One region of the Arthrobacter sp. QXT-31 genome, then DNA from elsewhere that is predicted to be linked to it. Evidence: riboswitches for the same ligand, from Rfam matches in the RefSeq annotation. Region 1 holds a riboswitch; the other holds the start of a gene.
The links. A riboswitch is a leader RNA that binds a small molecule or an ion and turns the genes downstream of it on or off. The one in region 1 is predicted to bind glycine.
Positions count from the first base shown of each region.

Region 2: it holds a riboswitch for glycine, as region 1 does, so the genes downstream of both, gcvP (aminomethyl-transferring glycine dehydrogenase) here and cycA (D-serine/D-alanine/glycine transporter) in region 1, are expected to answer to the same signal.

Region 1 covers NZ_CP019304.1:2,038,566-2,043,975, forward strand. The annotation lists gene BWQ92_RS09240 (alpha/beta fold hydrolase) at 1-652, opposite strand, end outside; gene BWQ92_RS09245 (methylenetetrahydrofolate reductase) at 796-1,608, opposite strand; gene purU (formyltetrahydrofolate deformylase) at 1,614-2,558, opposite strand; gene cycA (D-serine/D-alanine/glycine transporter) at 2,555-4,045, opposite strand; glycine riboswitch at 4,194-4,290, opposite strand; glycine riboswitch at 4,533-4,633, shown strand; gene gcvP (aminomethyl-transferring glycine dehydrogenase) at 4,784-5,410, shown strand, end outside.
Region 2 covers NZ_CP019304.1:1,367,153-1,372,562, forward strand. The annotation lists gene gcvT (glycine cleavage system aminomethyltransferase GcvT) at 1-697, opposite strand, end outside; gene gcvP (aminomethyl-transferring glycine dehydrogenase) at 764-3,634, opposite strand; glycine riboswitch at 3,821-3,919, opposite strand; gene BWQ92_RS06180 (TetR/AcrR family transcriptional regulator) at 4,140-4,679, opposite strand; gene BWQ92_RS06185 (MFS transporter) at 4,748-5,410, shown strand, end outside.

The DNA.
Region 1 (5,410 bases):
CGTTCGCAGCAGGCGCCAGGGCATCCTCGCTGCCGTGGATGATCAGGGTCGGGGCCTGGATTTGCGCAAGAACATCCCACGCATCATGCAGCCGGCTTGCCCTGAAGTGCCTGCTTTTGACCGCAGCGGAGGCCTGCACCCGAAAGAACGCGGCTACAACCCCGGGATTTCGCTCCACAAAGGCGGGGCTGAAGAACAGCGGCACCATGCGTGCCGGGTCACCGCTGGTGAGTGCGGCAGTGGCGGCAGCGCTCCGGCCTGGTCCCCTGGCGTCGCCGGCACTTGTTGCGGCCAGGACGAGCGACGCCACCCGGGAGGGGAAGTCCACTGCCATCCACTGCGCAGCGCGGCCACCCATCGAGTGCCCATAGACGTGGGCCCTGTGGACGCCGACCGCATCCAGAACGGCAACCGCGTCCGCCGCAAAGGCACGCGTGGTGTAGTTTTCCGCGCTGCCTTCCGAGCTGGCGCCGATTCCACGGTGGTCGAAACGGATGACCCGGAACGAACGGGCCAGACCAGGCACCACCGGGTCCCAGCCGGCCATTCCCGTCGCCTGCCCCGCCACAAGCAGCAGCGGTTCGCCGCGGCCTTCCTCCGTCCAGGCAAGCTCCGCCCCGTCGGGGGTCACGGCCTTTTTCAACGGGGTCACCTGTTCAATGTACCCGCAGGGCGTTGGCCCGAGGATAGGGCAGTGAACGATTGGACCGCCAAAGCGCGAACGTACACTTGTGGCCCCATTTCGCCGCGGAAATGGGGCCACAAGTGTACGTTCGCGCTGTTGGAGTGCTTGGTTCAGGAGGCGTTGGCGCCTGCCGGAGTGCTCCAGTCCGTCGCGGGCTGGGCTTCGACGTTGTTGAAGGTGTAGAGGTGGATGCCCGCGAGTGCAGGTTCCGTGGCGGCCAGTTCCGAGACCAGGGACGTGGATGAGTAGCTGCCGGCGTTCAGGAGCCGGCGCGCGAGCGGTCCCTTGCGGTTCAGGAACTTCAGCGACGGACCAACCCCGATCTTCGTGGCCAGCGAGATCAGCTTGGCCTTGGGGACGGCCCCGGCCACTCCCGCCCAGATGGGAAGGCCGACACCCTCGCGGCGGAGCAGTTCGGCGTACCAGCCGATCCGGGTGGCCGAGAAGCACATCTGGGTGACCACGCTCGAGGCCAGATGCTGCTTCTCCAAGAGTGCATCGAGCATGTCCAGCTCGTTGCGCTTCGGATGGCCTTCCGGATATCCGGCCACGCCGATGGCCATGCTTCCGCCGGTCAGTTCGGCAATGTCCTCCATGAGCCGGAGGCTGTTGCCATAGGGACCGGCGGCTTCCACGGCATCGCCACCGATCGCGAAAACCTCGGTGATGCCCGCGGCCTCGCACTCGCGTAGCAGGCCCGCCAGCTGGGTCCGGCTGCTGAGGCCCCGAGCGGCCAGGTGGGGAATCACGTTGTAGCCGAGCCCGCCCAGCTGCACGGCGGCCCGCACGGTGGCCTCCGGCCCGTGGTGCGGCAAACAGGTCACCGTCAGCGTGGATCCGGCAGGAACGTGCGCCTGGACGTCGCGGATGATGCCGTCCGTGGGAATGATCTCCAGACGCACCGGCAAGTGGTTGAATCGCACGTTTGTCACCGCAGGATGACCGTCCGGTTCCCGGACAGGATGATTCTTCCTTCGGCGTGCCAACGCACAGCGTTCGTCAGGGCCTTGCACTCCGCGTCCTTGCCCACGGACGCCAGGTCCGCGGGGGTGTAGGTGTGGTCGACCTCGATCACCTGCTGCGCGATAATCGGGCCCTCATCAAGCTCTGAATTGACGTAGTGCGCCGTGGCGCCGACCGTCTTCACCCCGCGCTCATGCGCCTGGTGGTAGGGCTTTGCGCCCTTGAAGCTGGGCAGGAACGAGTGGTGGATGTTGATGGCCCTGCCGGCGAGCCGGGCGGTGGCCGAGTCACTGAGGACCTGCATGTAGCGGGCCAGGACCACCAGTTCGACGTCGAGCGCCTCCACGAGTTCCAGCAGGGCGCCTTCCGCTTCGGGCTTGGTGGCCGCTGTCACGGGGATGTGATGGAACGGGATTCCGTGCCAGGCCGCGAGCCCCGCCAGGTCCGGGTGGTTGGACACCACCGCTGCAATCTCCACAGGAAGTTCGCCGCTGCGGGCGCGGGCCAGCAGGTCGTTGAGGCAGTGGTCGTACTTGGACACCATCACCAGGATGCGCTGCTTGCGGTCGTGCCGCTCCAGGCGCCAGTCCATGCCCCATTCCCCGGCCAGCGGCGCGAAGCTTTCGCGGAGCTGTTCGACGGCGGTGGTGTCGCCGGCGGCAGTGTCACCCGGGGCGGCGGTTGAGGCGAAGTGCACCCGCATGTAGAAGTGCCCCGCGCTCCGGTCACCAAACTGCTTGAGGTCCACGATGTAGCACTCCTGCTTGAGGAGGAAATCCGCAACCGACTGGACGATCCCGAGCGAATCCGGGCAGGAGAAGGTGAGCACAAACTCCCCGGTTCCGGGCCCGCGGGACTGGGCCGCCGCCGTCGGGCCCGCCGCCGTCCGCTTTTCCTCGGTGCCGATCATCCCTGGACGCTCTCTTTCTCCTGCTGCCGGCTGTCCGCAACCTCGCGGACGGCGTTTTCCTCGGCGCGCAGCTCGTCCTGGAAGGCCTCGTAGCGGGCAATGTGGGCAGGCCGGCGGCGCAGCACCAGCCAGGCAGCACCGAGGAGGACGAACCAGACCGGTGTGACCAGCAGGGCGGCCAGCGTGTCGGGTTGAGTGGTGAGGGTCCACAGCACAAAGCCGAAGAACGCGAAGACCGCCCACACCATGGGAATGCCGCCAGGCATCTTGAACTTGGAGGCGGTGTGCAGATGCGGGCGCCGGCGGCGGAAGGCGATGTAGCTGGCGAGGATGATCGACCAGACGAAGACGAAGCAGACGGCAGAGACGGTGGTAACCATGTCGAACGCCTTGCCCACGTCCTGCCCGGCGTACATGAGCACCACGCCGGAGAGCAGCAGCACGCAGGACAGGAACAGGGCGTTGTTGGGTACCTTCCGGCGGGACAGGCTGCTGAAGACGGCTGGCGCATCCCCTTCCTCGGCCAGGCCGTAGACCATGCGCGAGGTGGAGTAGATGCCGGAGTTGGCCGACGACATCGCCGAGGACAGGACCACGAGGTTGACCACCGTGGCAGCCGCCCCGAGACCGGCCAGCGAGAACATGGCGATGAACGGGCTGTGGCCGGCGGCGAACTGGGTCCAGGGCGTGACGGACATCAGGATAATGAGGGCGCCCACGTAGAAGAGCAGCACGCGCACCGGAATGGAGTTGATCGCCTTGGGCAGGTTCCTCTCCGGGTTCTTGGCCTCGGCGGCGGTGGTGCCCACCAGTTCGATGCCCACGAACGCGAACACGGCGATCTGGAAGCCGGCCACGAAGCCCATGAATTCATTGGGGAAGAAGCCGCCGTGGCTCCACAGGTTGGTGAAGCTGGCCTGCCCGGAGTCGCTCTGGAAACCGGTGAAGATCATGAACATGCCCACGATGATCAGGGCAGCGATGGCGATGATTTTGATGAGGGCGAACCAGAATTCGGTTTCGCCGAAGGCCTTGACGGTGGTGAGGTTCAGCAGCAGCAGGATGGCCACGGTGGCCAGGCCGGGGATCCAGAGCGGCAGTCCCGGCCAGAGTTCACGGGAGTATCCGGCGATCGCGATGACGTCCGCAATTCCTGTGATCACCCAGCAGAACCAGTAGGTCCAGCCGGTGAAAAAGCCCGCCCAGGGGCCCAGCAGGTCGGCGGCGAAATCGCTGAAGGACTTGTAGTTGAGGTTGCTCAGCAGCAGTTCGCCCATGGCCCGCATGACGAAGAACAGCATGAAGCCGATGATCATGTACACGAAGATCACCGACGGCCCGGCCGCGGAAATGGTTTTGCCCGAACCCATGAACAGGCCGGTGCCGATGGCGCCGCCAATGGCAATCAGCTGGATATGGCGGTTGCTCAGCTGCCGCTCAAGGCGCGGAGCTTCCCCGGCCGGGGATGCAGGAGGGTGAATCGTCATAAGGAACTCCATTGTTCAAGTGGCGCCAATGGCCACACTGACAGGGTTCCTCCCCGCTCTGTACTGGACCTGAGAGATTCCGCGGACATGGTTGACCGCTTTGCACCTTCGGTGAGCCCGGGCACGCCAGGCTGCTTTTCAGAGTTGCCTCGCCGCGGCGGTACGTGGGCCTGAGAGTTTCCTGGGGAGGGTTTGCTCCTACGGCGCCCGCTGATGTACCGGCAGGGCTCTCCCGCCGCAGATCGTAAGCGTTTTCAATTATGAAAGCGAGGGCCGCGGTCCTGCCCTGGAAGCCCGGTCCGTGCCGGTCAGCCCAGTCCCGCTAGCCACCGGGTTCAGTGTGGTCTCGGTCACGAAGAATTGTCAAACCCCGGCTCCCCGAGGCCTTCACGATCCTCGCCGCGGAGGCTTGGCCCGACCGCGTTTTGGCATTCGCCGCCCAGTGCTGTACTGTGTGAGCCGAATCACCCACATCTTCATAGCCTTTCGAACCGTGGCGGGAGAGTCCTCCCAGTCATGCACCGGGCAGGCGCCGTAGGAGCAAATCCTCCCCAGGAATCTCTCAGGCCCCAGTACCGCCGCGGCGAGGCAACTCTGGAAAGCAGCCAAGCATTGTTTGGCTCACCGACGGTGCAAGCGGACACCCGTGTCCGCGGAATCTCTCAGGTCCAATACAGAGCGGGGAGGAACCCAAATCCATGCCGTGCCACCCCTGGCCGGCCAGACCTGGAGTTCCTCATGACGATTCAATCGCTTCCGTCAACGTTCGCTGACCGGCATATCGGCGCCCGCCGCCAGGCCGACATCGACACCATGCTCAAGCACGTCGGCTATGACACGGTCGACGGCCTGGTTGACGCCGCCGTTCCGGCCTCCATCCGCCAGGAAAACGCGCTGCGCCTCACGGCGGCCCTCAGCGAAGTTGAGGTCCTGGCCGAGCTTCGCCGGCTTGCGGCCAAGAACAAGACCGCCGTGCAGATGATCGGCCAGGGCTACTACGACACCGTGACGCCGCCCGTGATCCGCCGCAACATCCTCGAGGCCTCCGCCTGGTACACCGCGTACACGCCGTACCAGCCGGAGATCTCCCAGGGCCGGCTCGAGGCGCTGCTGAACTTCCAGACCATGGTCCAGGACCTGACCGGGCTGCCCATCGCCAACGCTTCCCTGCTGGACGAAGCCACGGCCGTGGCCGAGGCCGTGCTGCTGATGCGCCGCGCCAACAAGAAGAACGAGGGCAAGACCGTCCTGGACGCGGACTGCCTCCCCCAGACCATCGCGATCGTGAAGGGCCGCGCCGAAGCGCTTGGCTTCGAGGTGGAGGTCGCCGACCTCGCCCAGGGACTGCCCGACGGCGACATCAAC
Region 2 (5,410 bases), 670 kb from region 1:
CACCCTCGTCCGCGATGGCGACGATCGACTGCCAGAGGGCGGCGGCGCCTTCGTTCTCCACGAAGATCTCGAAGCCGTCCTCACCGGTGTAACCGGTGCGGGCCAGCAGCAGGTTCCGGCTGGCACCGCCCACCAGGAAGGGGACCTCGACGGCGGCGTAGTACTTCAGCCCGGTGACCAGCTCGTGCTGGGCGGCCGGGACCAGGCGCAGGAGGATCTCCTCGGCCTTGGGACCCTGCACGGCGACCAGCGACGTCTCAGCGGAGACGTCTTCGACAACGGCGTTGAAGCCGGCAGCCCGCTGCGCCAGTGCCTGGGCCACGACCTTGGCGTTGCCGGCGTTCGGGACCACGAGGAACCTGTCGCTGTCCTCAATGTCAGAGGGCCGCCGGTACACGATGAGGTCGTCGATGATGCCGCCGTCCTCGTTGCAGATCAGGGAGTACTTGGCCTTGCCGACGGCCATGGCGGAAATCTTGCCGGCCAGGGCGTAGTCCAGGAAGGCTGCGGCCTCCGGGCCGGTCACCCAGACTTCGCCCATGTGGGAGAGGTCGAAGATGCCGGCCGCATTGCGGACGGCGTGGTGCTCGGCCAGTTCGGAGCCGTACTTCAGGGGCATCTGCCAGCCGCCGAAGTCGGTGAAGGAGGCGCCAAGCTTCTTGTGCTCCTCGTAAAGGGCGGTGTAGTTCTCAGTCATTGAGGAATCCTTTGGGTGCTGGTGGGCAGGCCGAAGTACGGCTTCGGCCTGCCCACCATGGGAGCTTTAGTTTTCGAACGCTGCTGTGTTGTCCTCGAACGCTTCGAGAGGTGGGCAGGAGCAGACCAGGTTGCGGTCACCCGCTGCGCCGTCGATGCGGCCCACCGGCGGGAAGTACTTGTCCTGCTTGTGCGTGTGCCCGGGGAAGACGGCCTGCTCGCGCGGGTAGGCGCGGTCCCAGTCGGAGCTGATCGCGGCGGCCGCGGTGTGCGGTGCGTTCCGCAGCGGCGAGTTCTGGACCGTAAAGTCTCCGTTGGCCACCTGGTCGATCTCGCCGCGGATGGCGATCATGGCCTTGATGAACCGGTCGATTTCGCCCAGGTCCTCGGACTCGGTGGGCTCCACCATCAGCGTTCCCGCCACCGGGAACGCCAGCGTGGGCGCGTGGAAACCGTAGTCGATCAGCCGCTTGGCCACATCCTCGGCGGTGACGCCGGTCTTGGCCGTCAGTTCGCGCAGGTCCAGGATGCACTCGTGCGCCACAAGGCCGCCTTCGCCCGTGTAGAGCACGGGGAAGAAGTCGTTCAGGCTGGCCGCCACGTAGTTGGCTGCGAGCAGCGCAGACTTGGTGGCCTCGGTCAGGCCAGCCCCGCCCATGAGCTTCACGTACGCCCAGGAGATGGGCAGCACGCCCGCGGAGCCGAAGCGCGACGCGGAGATCGGGACGTCGTTGCCCTCCGTCCAGGTCGCCGCGTCGCCCGGCATGAACGGGGCGAGGTGGGCCTTGGCTGCGACGGGGCCGACGCCCGGTCCGCCGCCGCCGTGCGGGATGCAGAAGGTCTTGTGCAGGTTCAGGTGCGAGACGTCCCCGCCGAACTTGCCCGGCTGCGCCAGGCCCACCAGCGCGTTGAGGTTCGCGCCATCGACGTACACCTGGCCGCCGGCGGCATGCACGGCGTCGCAGACCTCGCGGACATCGCCGTCGTATACCCCGTGCGTGGACGGGTACGTGATCATGATGCAGGAGAGCGCATCCTTGTTGGCCTCGATCTTGGCGTACAGGTCCGCGTGGTCGATGGTGCCGTCGGCGGCAGTGGCCACCACGACCACCTTCATGCCGGCCAGCACGGCCGAGGCGGCGTTGGTGCCGTGCGCGGATGCCGGGATCAGGCAGATGTTGCGCTGCTCATCACCGCGGGAGCGGTGGTAACCGCGGATGGCCAGCAGGCCCGCGAGCTCGCCCTGCGACCCGGCGTTGGGCTGGATGGACACCTGGTCGTAGCCGGTGATCTCCGTCAGCTGCCCCTCAAGGTCGGCGATCAGTTCGCGCCAGCCCGCGGTCTGGGAGTCCGGGGCGAACGGGTGGATCGAGGCGAATTCCGGCCAGGAGATGGCCTCCATCTCAGCCGTCGCGTTCAACTTCATGGTGCACGAACCCAGCGGGATCATGGTCCGGTCCAGGGCAAGGTCGCGGTCGGAAAGCTTCCGGATGTAGCGCAACAGTTGCGTTTCGGAGCGGTGCGTGTTGAACACCGGATGCTGCAGGTACGCGGAGGAACGTTCGACGGCGGTCTCCAGCGCGAAACCGTCACCCGCCTCCACTGCCGTGGCACCAAAGGCGGCGAGAACGTCGGCGACAATGGCCGTCGTCGTGGTTTCATCCGTGGAGATGCCAACGGTGTCGGCGTCGATGCTGCGGAGGTTGATGCCCTTCTGCTCGGCGGCGGCGACGATGGCGGCCGCCTTGCCCGGGACGGAGACCGTCACGGTGTCGAAGAAGCTGGTGTGGAGGACGTCCAGCCCGGCAGCCTTGAGCGACGCGGCGAGAGTCCTGGCGTGGCCGTGGGCAGTTTCGGCGATTGCCTTCAGACCCTCCGGGCCGTGGTACACGGCGTACATCGAGGCCACAATGGCCAGCAGGGCCTGCGCGGTGCAGATGTTGGACGTGGCCTTCTCGCGGCGGATGTGCTGCTCTCGCGTCTGCAGCGCCAGCCGGTAGGCGGGAACACCTGCGGAGTCCTTGGAGACACCCACGAGCCGGCCGGGCAGCGAGCGCTCAAGACCCTTCTGCACGGCCATGTAGGCGGCGTGCGGTCCGCCGTAGAACAGCGGCACGCCGAAGCGCTGGGCGGTGCCGACGGCGATGTCCGCGCCCTGCTCGCCCGGGGGCGTGATGAGGGTCAGGGCCAGCAGGTCGGCGGCCACCGTCACCAGCGCGCCGCGCTCCTTGGCGGCGGCAATCACTCCGGAGTGGTCGAAGACCCGGCCCGAAACGCCGGGCTGCTGGAGCACGACGCCGTTGATGTCGCCGTCGGGCAGTCCCTGGGCGAGGTCCGCGACCTCCACCTCGAAGCCAAGCGCTTCGGCGCGGCCCTTCACGATGGCAATGGTCTGCGGCAGGCAGTCAGCGTCCAGGACGGTCTTGCCCTCGTTCTTCTTGTTGGCCCGGCGCATCAGCAGCACGGCCTCGGCCACGGCCGTGGCTTCATCCAGCAGGGAAGCGTTGGCGATGGGCAGCCCGGTCAGGTCCTGGACCATGGTCTGGAAGTTCAGCAGCGCCTCGAGCCGGCCCTGGGAGATCTCCGGCTGGTACGGGGTGTACGCGGTGTACCAGGCGGGGGCCTCGAGGATGTTGCGGCGGATCACCGGCGGCGTCACGGTGTCGTAGTAGCCCTGCCCGATCATCTGCACGGCAGTCTTGTTCTTCGCCGCGAGCTTCCGGAGTTCGGCGAGGGCTTCCACTTCGCTCAGCGCGGGGGCGAGCGCCAGCGGGGAGTCCTGGCGGATGTCGTTGGGCACTGCCGTATCAACCAGCGCGTCGAGGGTGTCGTAGCCGACGGCCTTGAGCATGGCTTCGACGTCGGCCTGGCGGCGGGCGCCGATATGCCGGTCGACGAAGGACGAGGAGGCTGAACTAACGGTCAAAAGGAACTCCATGACTAAGGCGGCGCAGGGTACGCCACATTGATTCGGGTTCCTCCCCGCTCTGTATTGGACCTGAGAGATTCCGCGTTGCTGCGCCCTCGCACAGCCCCGCTTGCACCGTCGGTGAGCACAGCACGCCCTGAACCGTCCGCGTGGAGCGGAGCATTTCAGGGACAGCCTGCTGCTCTCCAGAGTTGCCTTGCCGCGGCGGTACGTGGGCCTGAGAGATTCCTGGGGAGGTTTTGCTCCTACGGCGCCTGCTTGTACCTACTTGCAGGACTCTCCCGCCGCAGATCAAAGGCTTTATTAAGTTGGGCGGTGACAGCTGCCACCGAGCCCATTCTCCTACTCCGGGTTCGCGTCCGCAAACCGTGTCGGCGCAGGGTGAGGCATGACGGCCGGCCCCAGAACGAAAACGCCGGAAGGCCTCCCGTTCGCTGGAAATTTCCGGCGGCTTCGATGCGTTCCGGCGGGTTCGCGTCCACAAACCGTGGCGGCAGCCCGGCCGCAAGCCGGCCTACCCCCGCAGCCGGTCAAGGGCGGCAAGGAGGCTTTCGACGTCCGCAGCCGTCTCGGACGGGGTCGCGGCGGGGCCAATGGACAGCATGGCGTTGAAGTAGAGCCCGTCACCCATGTACAAAACAGCCTTGGCCAGGCCCGGTCCGACATCGCGTGCGATCTCATCAAGCCACCGCTGCTGGATGTGGGCGAACCGGCGCCGCGTTTCCTCGTGCGCCACTTCGGCGAGCCGGGTGGCAGCCACGATGGCCCGGTCCAGCGGCGTATCGGCCCAGACCGATGACTTGATGAAGTAGGCGGCAGCACCCTCGGGGGCCGCTGCCATGGCCTGGGCATCCGCCTCGGCGAACTCATCCAGCCGGTCCAGCAGGACGCCGATCAGCGCCTCCTTGTTCGGAAAGTGGTACAGGAGCCCGCCCTTGGAGACGCCGGCGCGGGCGGCCACGGCGTCGAGTGTGGCAGCGCGCTCCCCCACCTCAATCAGGAGGGATTCGAAGGCATCGAGGACTGCGCCGCGCGCGACCGGTTTTCTGGGCATGGATTCCATCATGCCCGGTTCCGGCAAAGAGGGTGATAACTGTACCGTCCAGACGGTATAGTTATTTCATGACGATCCACTCGACGCTTAGCCCGAGGCTCACCGGCGGCAACGCGGCTGCACACAAGAGCCGCGACTGGTTCGCCCTGGCCCTGCTCATGTTCCCGGTCCTCCTGGTGGCCGTGGACAATACGGCACTGACGTTCGCCCTTCCCGCCATCGCGCGCAGCTTGGATCCCTCAGGCGTGGAGCTTTTGTGGGTGGTGGACGCCTACGCGCTGGTCCTTGCCGGGCTCCTTGTGGCAATGGGCAGCCTTGGAGACAGGATCGGACGCCGCCGCCTGCTCCTGGTCGGCATCTCGGGCTTTGCGGCCGTGTCCGCAGCGTCTGCGTTCGCACCGAGTGCCGAATGGCTCATCGCCGGCCGCGCAGCACTCGGGTTCTTCGGCGCGATGCTCATGCCGTCCACGCTGTCCCTGATCCGCAACATCTTCCAGGAACCGGGCAGGCGGAGGCTGGCCGTTGCCATCTGGGCGGCATGCTTCTCCGGGGGTGCAGCGCTGGGGCCGATCTTTGGCGGCTGGCTGGTGGAGCATTTCTGGTGGGGCGCAGTCCTGCTGGTGGCCGTGCCGATCATGCTGCCGCCGCTGATCCTGGGCCGCTTCCTCATCCCCGAATCCAAGGATCCGAAGCCGGGACGGGTGGATGCCCCCAGCGTGGTGCTGTCGATG